DNA from 3 places in the Shewanella sp. SW32 genome. Region 2 is predicted to be linked to each of the others. Evidence: predicted binding sites of a transcription regulator. Region 2 holds the regulator's gene; each other region holds the start of a gene.
The links. The regulator sigma-54, encoded in region 2, starts transcription at its own class of promoters, with help from an activator protein. The targets are predictions, from matches to a motif close to GTTGGCACGNNNNTNGNNT.
Positions count from the first base shown of each region.

Region 1 (4,515 bases), on a different contig from region 2:
CTGACTAATTCAGCTGGCGTATAATGCTGGCTCAGCGCGGCTAATTTATTCGCAACCGCAGGGGAGAATTCAGCCTCAAGCAATTTGGCTTCGAGCATAGCACCGACGGGATCGATGCGTTTTTTATGTTCCGTCATCAAGGAGGATACTTGATGTGTCAGTAAATTACGCAGTGATGCTAATTCATCACGCATAGCCTCAATATCAGCACTTTGTTTCTGTGATGTTTGTGGCTTTTTATCAAACGAGGAAGGAGCTTCACGACGTTCTGGTTTCACAGCAGTAGGGGCTTGTAAGCCCTTAGCCCATGCTGGTAACTCGGCATCAACTTGCTGATGTGACATTTGTTGATTCAAACGGCTTTGCTGCTTCTCAAGTAAGGCTTGTAATGAGTCTGCTGGTGCGGCTGGCTTAGCGCGAGTTTCTACACGAACTGGCTGCTTAGCACCTAGGGACACGAGATCGTCGCTCACGTCCATAAAGGTAGGTGCTGGCGCAGTGGCTGCAGTTTTCGCTTTAGGTTCGTCATAGTCAACGGCAGCGACAATTTCGATGCCACCGTTCACTTTTTTATTTGACATAATGACGGCATCGGAGCCGAGTGTTTCTTTCACTTGGGCCAGTGCGGCGCGCATGTCTTTGGCAAAAAATCGTTTAATCTTCACTTATGCGTCCTCTACTGGCCGACTGCAGATACGATACGTATTTGCTTCTCATCAGGTATTTCTTGATATGAAATGACTCTGAGATTAGGAATAGTATGTTTAACAAAGCGTGACAGCGTCGCGCGTAACATACCTGACGTCAACAATATGGCGGGTTGTCCGACCATTTCTTGCTTCTGAGCCGCATCGGCAAGGGACTGCTGCATGCGTTCTGCAAGACCGGGTTCAATATTAGGACCATCACCACCGGTTGCTTGCATTGACTGATGCAACATCTGTTCCAACTCTGGCGCCAAAGTAATGACGGGGATTTCGAGCTCTGGGCCTGAGATTTCCTGAACTATCATACGTTTCAAAGCGATACGTACAGCGGCAGTCAAGACTTCAGTGTCATTGCTCTTAGTGCCATATTCTAACAAAGTTTGCACTATAGTACGCAAGTCTCTAACTGAAACCCCTTCATTTAATAGGTTCTGCATCACTTTTACGACATGTCCTAGTGGCATGATATCTGGAATAAAGCCATCAACCAGCTTAGGTGAGTGTTTCGCAAGCATATCCATCAGTTGTTGCACTTCTTCGTAACCTAACAACTTAGCAGCATTATTTGTGAGTAATTGACTAATATGAGTTGCAACAACCGTCGCAGCATCGACGACGGTATAACCTAGTGTTTGTGCGTGCTCACGTAACTCAGGGGCGATCCATACAGCTTCCAGGCCAAAGGCGGGATCGCGCGTTTCGATACCATCGAGTTTGCCATAGACTTGACCAGGGTTGATCGCCAATTCGCAATCATGACGAATATCTGCCTCTCCGACGACGACGCCCATTAGTGAAATGCGATACGCATTAGGTGATAAATCTAAGTTATCGCGAATATGCACCGCGGGCACTAAGAAGCCTAATTCCTGAGACAACTTTTTACGCACGCCTTTAATGCGGCTTAGTAACTCGCCACCTTGGCCCTTGTCTACCAGAGGGATCAAACGATATCCAACCTCAAGACCAATAGTATCAACATGATGTACATCGTCCCAACCTAGCTCTTTAGGCTCTTTATCTTGTCTTTCTATTGGACCCGATTTCACTTGTTCTAGCGCTTTAAGACGTTTGTTTTCATTTCGTTTATAAACAAAATAAGCTGCACCAGCAGTCATAAAGGCAAAGCTTAAAAACGCCATGTGCGGCATACCAGGAACAATACCCATTACAAACAGGACTCCGGCGGCGATACCCAATGACTTATGACTGTCAAACATCTGACTCATCATCATTTGGCCCATATCACCCGACTCGTTTTGACGGGTCACCATCAAGGCTGCGGCGATTGACAATAATAGACCTGGGATCTGCGCCACTAAACCATCACCGATAGTCAGTAAGGTATAAATTTCAACCGCTTCAGAGAAACTTAAGCCATGCTGCACAATCCCTATGATGAAACCACCTACGATATTAATGACTAAGATCATGATACCGGCAATCGCATCCCCTTTAACGAATTTGGACGCACCGTCCATCGCACCATAGAAATCGGCTTCACGGGTCACTTCAGCACGGCGTAATCTTGCTTGATCTTGGTTTAAGGTTCCGGCATTTAAATCGGCATCGATTGCCATTTGCTTACCAGGCATAGCATCCAAGGTAAAGCGGGCGCTAACTTCAGCTATACGACCTGCACCTTTAGTCACAACCGCAAAGTTGATGATAATCAAAATGATAAAGACCACTAAACCAACGGCATAGTTACCACCGATAACCACAGAACCGAAGGCTTCAATCACCTTACCCGCGGCATCACCGCCATTATGACCCTCAAGTAAAACCACACGAGTAGAGGCAACGTTCAGCGCAAGACGTAATAACGTCGCCACTAGCAGGACACTTGGGAAAGCAGCAAAATCCAACGGTCTATCAGTATAAATTGCGACTAATAATACGATGAGCGCTAAGGCTATGTTGAATGAAAAGAGTATGTCTAATAGAAATGGAGGGATAGGTAAAACTATCATGGCCAATGCTGCGAGTACGAGTATAGGAGTGCCTATACCTTTAAACGTACTCAAGCGCATTTGTTTTACTTGACCTAAAGTCGCTCTAACATCCATTCATATTTACCTAAACTTTGACGTATGACAGCATGAAAGCAAAAAATACGCCAATAGCGTATTGGCCTGCAATAATATCACGACTTCAAAGAGTTTTTAGCTTAGGTCTTAATATTTTAACTCATCGGGAATGGGTTGATTAAGCGGGATTGGGATAGGCTTGCGACCTCGACCTTTTTGGTACTGGCGCAACTGAAATACATAAGCCAAAATCTGTGCCACGGCGGTAAACAACCCTTCAGGGATTTGTTGATCTAACTTAGTCGTATGGTATATAGCTCTTGCTAATGGTGGGGCAGAGACGATTGTCACATTATGGGCCCTTGCTATCTCACGAATTTTAAATGCGACATCATCGACACCTTTGGCAACAACGAAAGGCGCGACTGAACGCTGCACGTCATATTTAATTGCTACCGCAAAATGCTCTGGGTTAACAACTATGACATCGGCATTGGGTACTTCGGCCATCATTCGACGTTGAGCCAACTCGCGTTGCATCTGCCGTACTCGCCCTTTAACTTCAGGCTTCCCTTCAGTATCTTTATACTCATCTTTTACTTCTTGTTTGGTCATCTTAAGTTGTTTGTTGTGATTCCAAAGTTGAAATGGCACATCTATGACAACAATAAACAAAATCGAGGAACATAACAGGATAAACATCCAAACCAACAAATCTAATGCATGGTAAACATTACCAGGAAGATGGTCGCTAGACAGCAACATGATGTCATTGAAATAGAAGCTTAATAAAAAATAAGCAGAAAACGCTACTACCGAAAATTTAGCAATGCCTTTGGTGAGTTCAACCAGAGCCTGCACGCCAAACATGCGTTTAAAACCAGCAAGGGGACTCATTTTACTGGCTTTTGGCATCATAGCTTGGGTCGAAAAATTGATCCCTCCAAGAGAGACGTTACCAATAAACGCAACAACCACAATCAGTAGCATAATTTTAGCCATGGGCCAGGCTATTTCACTCGCAACAACACCCCACACTTTGAATATTTCATTAGTATCAAAAATTTGCGCCCTATCCATGGTAAATACAATTTCAAACACCCGAGTTAGGCTAATGGCCAAACTTGGGCCTAGCATATAAAACCCACATGCCGCCGAAATCAATACCGCTGCAGTCCCGAGTTCTTTCGAACGTGCAATCTGTCCTTTTTCCCGCGCCTGTTCTAGACGTCTCCCCGTGGGTTCCTCTGTACGTTCGCCACTTGATTCTTCAGCCATGGGCTTCTCCTAATCCCATCATATCAAGCCATCAGCGTTACATTGGAGCGCTAACATATCGCAAAGCAGCACTTGAGCCGTCGACCATACTTCATCGAAGTGTGCCATTACCGGTGTTAGGGTTAACCACAGAATAAACAGTCCACCAATCATAGTGATCGGAAAACCAATAGAGAAAATATTCAATTGCGGTGCGGCGCGGGTCATGACCCCGAAGGACAAGTTGACTAATAACAAGGCGATAATCGCAGATATCGACATAGTGAGTGCCGCACCAAACATATACGACCCCCAATCAGCCAGTGATCGATAACTTGTGAGTGTTAAGCCTTGATTAGAAATTGGCAAAGTTTCAAAGCTTGCCACTAGCATACGGATCATCAAAAGATGGCCGTCCACAGCTAAGAAAATCAATGTCGCCAATAAAAGGAAAAAGTTACCAATAACGGGTGTTTGTTGGCCAGAACCTGGGTCAACCATAGAGGCAAAGCCTAAACTGG
Region 1 covers NZ_JAKKSJ010000003.1:178,316-182,830, forward strand. Annotated here, with positions in the region: gene flhF (flagellar biosynthesis protein FlhF) at 1-665, opposite strand, end outside; gene flhA (flagellar biosynthesis protein FlhA) at 677-2,776, opposite strand; gene flhB (flagellar biosynthesis protein FlhB) at 2,885-4,015, opposite strand; gene fliR (flagellar biosynthetic protein FliR) at 4,034-4,515, opposite strand, start outside.
Region 1: a site for sigma-54 is predicted at 2,813-2,831, ahead of flhA (flagellar biosynthesis protein FlhA). Genes of this name have one in related genera too.

Region 2 (4,515 bases):
CCTTCGGCGATAAGCTTGATGGTCTTACCCATGCCAGTTTCAAGCATCAGTAAGCCAAGTACACTGGCGGCCGATGCTTGTTTATCGCCTTGGATTAAGGTGATGGTCGCATCAAACTCGGAAGCCAGTACCACCAACTTAGTGGCGGCACGGGCATGTAAACCGAGCTTATTACAGATAGTTATCTGACGTTCAAGCTTTGGCATTGTTGAGCTCTCGATGACGGGCATAAACTTTATGTTTACCGTTACTAAAGCGTTTGGCCAATTGCTCTGCGACGTAAACCGATCTGTGCTGTCCACCTGTGCAGCCAATGGCCACAGTTAAATAACTGCGATTGTTACGCTCAAGGTGCGGCAGCCAAGTCTCCAGTAAATTTTCGATTTGCCAGATGAACTTATTGACCAGTGGTTGACGATTTAAGAACTCAGCTACGGGTTCATCTAAGCCAGTCAATGGCCGCAGCGCCAACTCCCAGTGGGGATTGGGCAGGAAGCGCACATCGAACATAAAGTCTGCTTCGGTGGGCATTCCGTGCTTAAAGCCAAAGGACTCGAAGTTGATCACGAGTTCTTTATCGACGCTACCAAGGAGAATTTGTCTGACTTGGTCGCTTAAATCATAGATATTCAGATTCGACGTATCTATGTAGTGATCGACCAGTTTTGACATAGGCTCGAGCAGTTTCCCCTCCAGCTTTATCGCTTCTTGCAAAGAGACTCGGCTCTTCGACAAAGGATGCAAACGGCGGGTTTCGCTGTAACGCTTGAGCAGAATTTTATCGCTGGAGTTAAGGAAGAAGCTCGTTAACTCAGTATCTGGAGGTAGGCTAGCGAGTTGTTTCACTAAGACCTTATCCTGCTCAGGCATGTTACGCACGTCGACACTGATGGCGACGAGATCGTTACTGCCTTTGAGTTGCTCAAGCAAACTGCCAATCAATGGCAAGGGAAGGTTATCGACACAATAATAGCCGAGATCTTCGAGTACCCTAAGGGCGACAGATTTGCCTGAGCCTGAGCGGCCCGACACTATGACCAGTTTCATCCAGTGATTACCTGATAGAGTTCCGTTTCATCATGCGTCTTGCGTAATTGCTTTAATATTTGCTTGTCGCTCAGCTTTTCGGCCATGCAAGACAAAGTACTTAAGTGCTGCTGACATTGGTCTGCAGGCACCAGTAGTGCAAATAAAATATCAACAGGTTGCTTATCGATAGCATCAAATGCTATCGGCTCTTCACACTTAATGAGTATGGCAATGGGCTGATCTATATCGGCTAGTCGACCATGTGGAATGGCGATGCCGTTACCTATACCTGTGCTCCCCATCTTTTCGCGCGCCACTAGGCTTTCGAATATCTCTTGAGATGAGAGGGTCGGGTACTGGGCAGCGACTAAGTCGCTGATGAGTTCCAGTACCTTTTTCTTGCTGCCCGGAGTGGCGCAGGTAGTGCACTCCGGCCGCAGTATGGTACAAAGTTCCATTATTAGTGTTTTGTTAACTTCTCTTTGTGTTTAATAACCTGACGGTCAAGCTTGTCAATCAGGGCGTCTATAGCGGCATACATGTCAGCATGCTCTGAAGTCGCAAAAACTTCACCACCTATGAGGTTTATTCTCGCTTCGGCAATCTGTTGCATTTTCTCAACATTGAGCACAACGTGCACATTATTGATCTGTTCGAAATGGCGTTCAAGTTTTGAAAACTTTTCTTCTACATATGCACGTAACGATTCGGTAATTTCGATATGGTGCCCACTCAGGTTTATTTGCATAGAAACGTCCTCCGATATCCACTGTAGGTTATAAACTTTTACGCTGATTAGAAGGTGGAATAAGCATAGCCTCTCGGTACTTCGCAATGGTTCTGCGGGCTACGTTGATCCCTTGTTCTGCCAGAAGTTGTGCCATCTTACTATCGCTTAATGGTTTTTTCTGGTTTTCCGCTGCCACCAGTTTCTTTATAAAGGCTCTGATTGCTGTGGATGAGCACTCACCACCATCGTCAGTACCGACGTGGCTAGAGAAGAAGTATTTTAGTTCAAAAAGTCCCTTAGGGGTATGCATGTATTTTTGAGTTGTGACCCGTGAGATGGTGGACTCATGCATTTCTACCGCTTCGGCAATATCGTTAAGCACCATAGGCTTCATGGCTTCTTCACCATACTCAAAGAAACCTTGCTGATATTGCACTATGCAATTAGCAACTTTAAGCAAAGTGTCGTTACGGCTTTCTAGGCTCTTAATAAACCATTTAGCCTCTTGCAGATGGCCGCGAATAAATTGGCTATCGGCTTGGTTTTTAGTGCTGCGCGCCATTGAAGCATAATGTTGATTTACATTGATTTTGGGCATGCAGTCAGGATTAAGCTCAACCACCCAGCGGCCATTTTTCTTCGACACAGACACATCTGGGATAACGTATTCGTCATTATTGGGCGTGATCAACAAACCTGGGCGAGGATTGAGGGTTTGGATAAGTGCTATACCATCCCTTAATTCATCTTCTTTTAATTTAGTCTTACGCATCAATAACCTAAAATCACGGGCGGCGATCAGATCTAAATGATCTTTGATCAGCATGCGGGCATTTTCTAGGTTGGGAGTATCAGCGGCGAAATGCGACAGTTGGATCAGCAGGCATTCACTTAAATCGCGGGCGGCAACGCCTATGGGATCAAAATGCTGAATACGCTTGAGTACGGCTTCGACTTCGTCAAGCTCAACTTCAGGATTGCCCATGGCTTCGAGAATTTCTTCAGTGCTTTGGGTGAGATAGCCCTGATCGTCAATGGCATCAATAATGGCGGTGGCAATGGCTAAATCGGTTTCAGAAAACGGGGTGAGGTTTTTTTGCCATTCTAAGTGTTCGTACAAACCTTCACTGGTCTCGCCTTGGAAGGGCATATCGTCTTCACGACTGCCGCCGGGGCCTGAGTTTGGGGAGGCGGTAAACACTTCATCCCATGTGGTGTCCATGGGGAGCTCATCAGGCATGGATTCTTTGGTTAGCGACTCTGCCGTGTCTATGGTGGAGCTGTCTTTTTCTGGTGGCAGAGTGCTAGATTCACTGAAATCCGTATCGGATAGCGTTTGGTTTACAGGGGTTTTAGTGGCGTCGAATTGATCCTCTTCCAGCTCGAGAAGGGGATTAGAATCTAATGCTTGCTGGATCTCTTGCTGCAGTTCTAATGACGACAGTTGCAACAGACGTATGGCCTGTTGTAATTGTGGCGTCATGGTTAACTGTTGACCCAGTTTGAGCTGGAGTGACGCTTTCATGTTACCGCTGATCCCTACGTTATTATTGTTGGATAAGGTCGCTTATTATTATCTTGAGTGAAGCCCAATGGCGGTATAAATTGCCTCCATTGGCTTCGCTCGATTAACTATAGCCTGAATTGTTCACCTAAGTACACAGCCCTAACTTGCTGATTGTCTAAGATCTCTGCTGGAGTTCCTTCGGCAATCAGGTTTCCGTGACTCACAATATAAGCATGTTCACATACATCTAATGTCTCGCGGACATTATGGTCTGTGATCAATACGCCAAGGCCGCGACTTTTGAGTTGTTCGATAATCTTCTTGATGTCGATAACCGAAATAGGATCGACGCCAGCAAACGGTTCATCGAGCAAAATGAACTTAGGATTAGCGGCTAAAGCCCGCGCAATTTCGACGCGACGACGTTCGCCACCCGACAATGACATGCCTTGGCTGTCACGGATGTGGGTGATATGAAACTCTTCGAGCAGATGTTCTAGTTCTTCTTCTCGTTCTTCATTTTTAAGTTCTTTACGAGTTTGCAGTACGGCCATGATGTTGTCATGAACAGTTAGCTTACGAAAGATACTGGCTTCTTGCGGTAAGTAACCTATGCCTTTGCGGGCACGCAGATGCATAGGATCTGCGGTTAAATCATCATCGTCGATAAAGATATGTCCCTTATCGCTCTTCACTAGCCCGACAACCATGTAAAAGGTCGTGGTTTTACCTGCACCGTTTGGACCGAGTAGGCCAACGACTTGACCGGTTTTTACCGTCAGACTGACGTCTTTAACCACTTGGCGACTCTTGTAACTTTTCGCCAGATTTTGTGCTCTTAAGGTGATTTGGGTCATTTAGAGTCCTGCTTTTTTACAGGTTTATCCGCCGGAGCGTCTGATTTAGCATCATCTTGATAGTTTTCAGGCTGAATAATAGTGATCACGCGATCGTCACCACTGCCAGTACTCTCGGCCATCAATTTCTGTTGAATCATGTTATAGCGGATTAAATTGCCTGTAACTTGGCTACCCGCTTGATCTAATGACGCCATACCTTTCAGTGTTAAGGTGCGGCTTGCCATATCGTAACGAATTTCTTTCGCGCTAGCCGATGCAGGACGGCCATCGTCTAATATTTGGCTATACGTAGCAGGGTTACCTGTGGCGACCAAAGTTTTGCTATTTTCACCTTCAGCGGAAAATGCACGCAGTTCATTTGCTTGGATTTTTATTGAGCCTTGGGTAAC
Region 2 covers NZ_JAKKSJ010000028.1:33,912-38,426, reverse strand. Annotated here, with positions in the region: gene L5M28_RS16720 (HPr family phosphocarrier protein) at 1-206, opposite strand, end outside; gene rapZ (RNase adapter RapZ) at 193-1,047, opposite strand; gene ptsN (PTS IIA-like nitrogen regulatory protein PtsN) at 1,044-1,487, opposite strand; gene hpf (ribosome hibernation promoting factor) at 1,490-1,777, opposite strand; gene L5M28_RS16700 (RNA polymerase factor sigma-54) at 1,806-3,284, opposite strand; gene lptB (LPS export ABC transporter ATP-binding protein) at 3,392-4,123, opposite strand; gene lptA (lipopolysaccharide transport periplasmic protein LptA) at 4,120-4,515, opposite strand, start outside.

Region 3 (4,515 bases), on a different contig from region 2:
CTCAAGTTGCTACAAAATCGACAACACCACAGAGAAGCGACTCAGTGGTCATTACGGCCCAGGCACAACAACTTCAAGGAGCTCAGACTAAAATGGCTAGCCTTCCTGAAGTTGATCAAAAGAAAGTAGCAGAAATCAAACAAGCTATTGCCGAAGGTCGCTATAAAATTGACCCTGAAAAGTTGGCTGCCAATATTGCAAGTTTTGAAGCCGAACTTAATGACTTAAATAAAGAGTAACTATGACTGAAATAGCTAAACTGGTAGATCTACAACACGCCCATTTGGCTGTTCTTAAGCAAATCATACTCAAGGAAAAAGGCGCTTTGGTTGACCAAAACGCCGATTTACTGCTTTCCCTTGCTAACGAAAAATCGCAATGTCTGAAAGAACTAAAGAATAATGATGATATTCTGGCAAAACACAGTGATAAATCGCTACTCACTCAGCAAGTCGAACTCGTGCATAAAATGGCTGAGATCAAAGACGCATTGACTGAATGCAAAGAATTAAACGAACAAAATGCCAGTTTAATTGAGATGAATTTAGCGAGTTTAAATCGCTTTGCTCAAGCTTTACAAGCCAGCAGAAACGCCTCCAGCCTCACCTATAACGATAAAGGCAAGACCTCGACTATCTCAAGCTTAGGCAATGATTTAAAGGCCTAACAAGCGCATCACTCCCACTTAGCATTCCCTTTTCTAAGCTCTGATTAGATATTAATGTCTTGTACAAAAAGAAAAGCCGCGTAAATACGCGGCTCAATACATGCTGTTGAACATACTCTCAAAAACGCTAGAAATACGTCACTTCCTTCACTCGTTGTGGACGGCTCTGTTGTTGATAAAGCGCCCAAACCTGTGAAAAATCAAGTTCTAACTCAGTGACATAATGCTCGCCTGCGGGATAACTCTTAACGACTCGTGCGCCGCGGATCACGCCAGAAACTGACGCTTTGACATTATCGTCCGTCAACATCCAATCACTGACACTGCTGTTTGCCGTTATTTTCTGCCCATAAACTTGTTCCGCTAATTCACGATAAGCCACAATTTTTGATGCCTGCATAGCCATCAACACTCTTTGTGATTGCTCTTTAGCCGGTTGAGTCGCTAAGGGCGCATATCCTATAGCCGTTAACTTAGGAAAACTCGGTGGCGGCACATCTTCCCATTGCACATATCTATCTTTAGCAGCGCAGCCAGTTAGCATTAGCCCCGTGATAAGTAATAAAAAGTAGTGTTTCATTTTCCATCTCCTAAGACACGCACTTCATTCATGCCTGGACTCGCCTGACGATATAAGATGCCATTTTGTGACACAATTTGCTCCGAAGGCTGCATGTAGTTTGCCAACTCTTTTTGAGTCACAAAAGTTTGAGATGCCGATACCACGCGATTGTTACTAATGTTCACAATCCGAGTATTGATCGCCATACCATTGGTTACTACGCTCATAGTCGAAACGACAAGATGCTCAACAGGAAGATCTTTCGACAATTTTTGCCAATCTCGCGTCAAAATAAAATCCCCGTCAGATGTGACTCTCAAGCCATCAGCTAAGTTTAAATCCACCACATTAAACTGAAAGCTATGGAGCGACGTCATTAATCCTTGCTGTAACTGTTGCGCTAACGCATTAGTGCCATTCAAATCGCCCACTAATACTGGTGTTGCAACTACGATAGGTTGATCAGAACGCAAAGCATCATTTTGCTTAACAAGCTCAGTCACTATTCGCTGTGCTAAATGGTTAATCACTGCCGTTGGCGGCAACCCATTGCCATCCACTAAACTCGGTTTGGGCGGCGTAACCGGTTTAGCTACACATCCACCTAACATTATCAATGTTAAGGGAATAATCACACGCTTTAGCATTGGATTTACCTCATCTATGGGTGCATTGGCAGTCAAGTGACTCACTTTCTAAGCTTCAAATTTTTAATGAGTAACAAAAACCAGCAATCTTTGGACCAATATTAACCTCAGTCCGACAATATTCTTCTATTACGCAGTATATCGACTGTAACAATGGAAACTTTATCAAAAGTTCTCATACTCAGGCACGAAATTTGCTTTATTGACATATTAGATTAAGAGTCAGAAAACTGGCTCGATTGGTAATATCGCCATTAGCTTAGCGATAAGGATTGAATTGATGCACATACCAGGTTCAGCTTCGCTCATCATTTTGAGCCTTTTACTACTTTCTTTGCCCACCAGAGCCGAATGGATAGAAGCCAGCGGAGAAGCAACTATTATCAATGGTAATACAGCTCAAGCAAGGGAAGAAGCAATTAATCAAGCAGTTAGCTATGCGACATTAAGCACAGGTATTCAAATCTCCAGTGAGCAACAAACCTCTAATGGTAACCTCACACAAAATAACTTTGCGATAAATCGCAACGCCCAAGCCATAAACATTCAACTCGTTAGTGAACAAATTCAGGGAAATAAAATATATGTATCCCTACGCCTCGATCTAAATGATGATCCAACACAACAGTGTCCTAATGGCCAATTAAAGGCCGCTATTTTAATACCTCAAACACAAATAAAAGATCGTTCTCAGCTTAGATATGGACAACTTTCAGGCTTTGAAGAGGTCATTTCAGAGGCGTTAGGGAACACTATAGAAGATTACTCTTCAACTGGCTTTAGTCACATCCATGCTAACGAGCGACTCGATATTGAACAAGACCTAGTGGATATTCGCGGTTATCGACTCCCAAGCTGGCTCAGTGAAATTACCGACAGCCAATATATTCTTCAACCGCAGATCATTGATATATCGATAGAGCCTGTACAACCCACCTTCTTAGGATTTTGGGATGAAGCTCCGCTAAGGCAATTTCAATTCAAACTCAGCCTCTATCATGGAATCAGTGGCGAAGAGGTCTGGAGCAAAAGCTACAGCACATCGGCCCCATGGGAATTTGAAGAACAGGCTATCATTGCTCCCAACAGTAATAGATTCTGGCGTTCCTCCTATGGAAAAAGTATTACTCAATTAATATTGCAGGCTACCCGAGATTTAGACAGCACACTTAATTGCAGGCCATTACTTGGCCAAGTCGTTAGCCGACAAGCAGACAGGATTATATTAAATCTAGGCCGTAAACATGGCATTCGTGTCGGTGATAAATTCCAAGTAGTATTACAACAAAACTTACCCGATAGACTCAATGAAATGCGCGCCGTCGCGACCAAAAGTCGTGCAACGGTAAAAATTGAGCAAGTAAGCGAAGAAAGCTCCACCGCAGTACTTGTAGACCAAAATGCCGCCTACAATGTACAGATAAACGACATAGCGCTTAAGATTTAAGCAACTAAATCATAAGCCTTTTAATCAAAGATAAAACCAGTATAATCACTGTCGTCTCTTCATAGCTCAACAGGATAGAGCAGCCGCCTCCTAAGCGGCCGATCGGGGTTCGAGTCCCTGTGGAGAGACCAGATAGTGCTTGTGTGATTTCAACTTCACTTGAAGATTTTTCTGATAAGAATAATTTTCAGAAACACAATTTAAAACTTCCTCAGTCTATATCCCTTAAAAAAAACAGCTCTCTTAATCGTTACTATAAAATCCAATACTAGGATATAGCCACATTGCGCCATTTCCCTAATCTTGACTAAATCAGTATAATCTGCGGCATTGAGATTTGCTGAGCCCGACACGTTATCAGGCTCAACCAAGGAGAGCATGCTTGGCCAACACTTATATACCGCTAGATCAATACCGCCGTAAGTGGATTTTCAACCACAAAGACTTGCCTGTCACCGACGAGGACAAGGCGCATATCCTGCCGTTAACAGATAAAAGTGCGATGGAAATCTGGAATCAATGGATCAGCAACAAGAGTAGTCGTGCGGAGCAATTTACTAAGGGAGATTGGGCGGCGAAGGCTGATGCTTGGGTGGAAACAGATCATTGGCAGAGCGCTTGGGATAGTGAAGATAGCAGTTTACCCACCATGTTAGCTGAGTTTATACAATGGCCCGATGAGACGCCGGTGTATTTTTGCTATGAAAAATATCAGATTATTGAAACTCGTTGGGATGTGTTCGTCCGCAATTGGAAGTGTTTTCTTTTCTTTGACGACGGTCCCATTTTGATCTCGCCAAAACAGAAACAAGCGGTGATGTTCGAACAGAGTGGTCAATACAAGCTAGGCACTCGCGGATAATTTATACAGGGCGCTTAACGCTGATAATTTCCCATCGATAGCTTTACGCCAACACTTTTACGCAATAGTTTAGCGCGAGGAGTCATCTTGTTGGTATGCTCATATTTAATGATGAGTATGCCATAATAGCCATTTTCGAATGATGCGTAAGCACAATTAGCCTATCACTCCCCTCTTCTTTAGATTAACATCCGTTTTCGGTGCCGAGTATTTGAGAAGTTGGGGTCAACTTTTTGCTGTAAATACTCATAAAAATCTGCTTAAAACCCAATAATTAAAATAGAAAATTGAGGTGTATTATGAAGTTACTCTCCACTCTTACCCTAGCAA
Region 3 covers NZ_JAKKSJ010000018.1:95,009-99,523, reverse strand. Annotated here, with positions in the region: gene flgM (flagellar biosynthesis anti-sigma factor FlgM) at 1-239, shown strand, start outside; gene L5M28_RS12615 (flagella synthesis protein FlgN) at 242-667, shown strand; gene L5M28_RS12610 (LPP20 family lipoprotein) at 795-1,247, opposite strand; gene L5M28_RS12605 (FlgO family outer membrane protein) at 1,244-1,876, opposite strand; gene L5M28_RS12600 (flagellar assembly protein FlgT) at 2,157-3,323, shown strand; tRNA gene L5M28_RS12595 (tRNA-Arg) at 3,379-3,454, shown strand; gene L5M28_RS12590 (DUF2947 domain-containing protein) at 3,706-4,185, shown strand; gene L5M28_RS12585 (chalcone isomerase family protein) at 4,485-4,515, shown strand, end outside.
Region 3: a site for sigma-54 is predicted at 2,058-2,076, ahead of L5M28_RS12600 (flagellar assembly protein FlgT). Genes of this name have one in related genera too.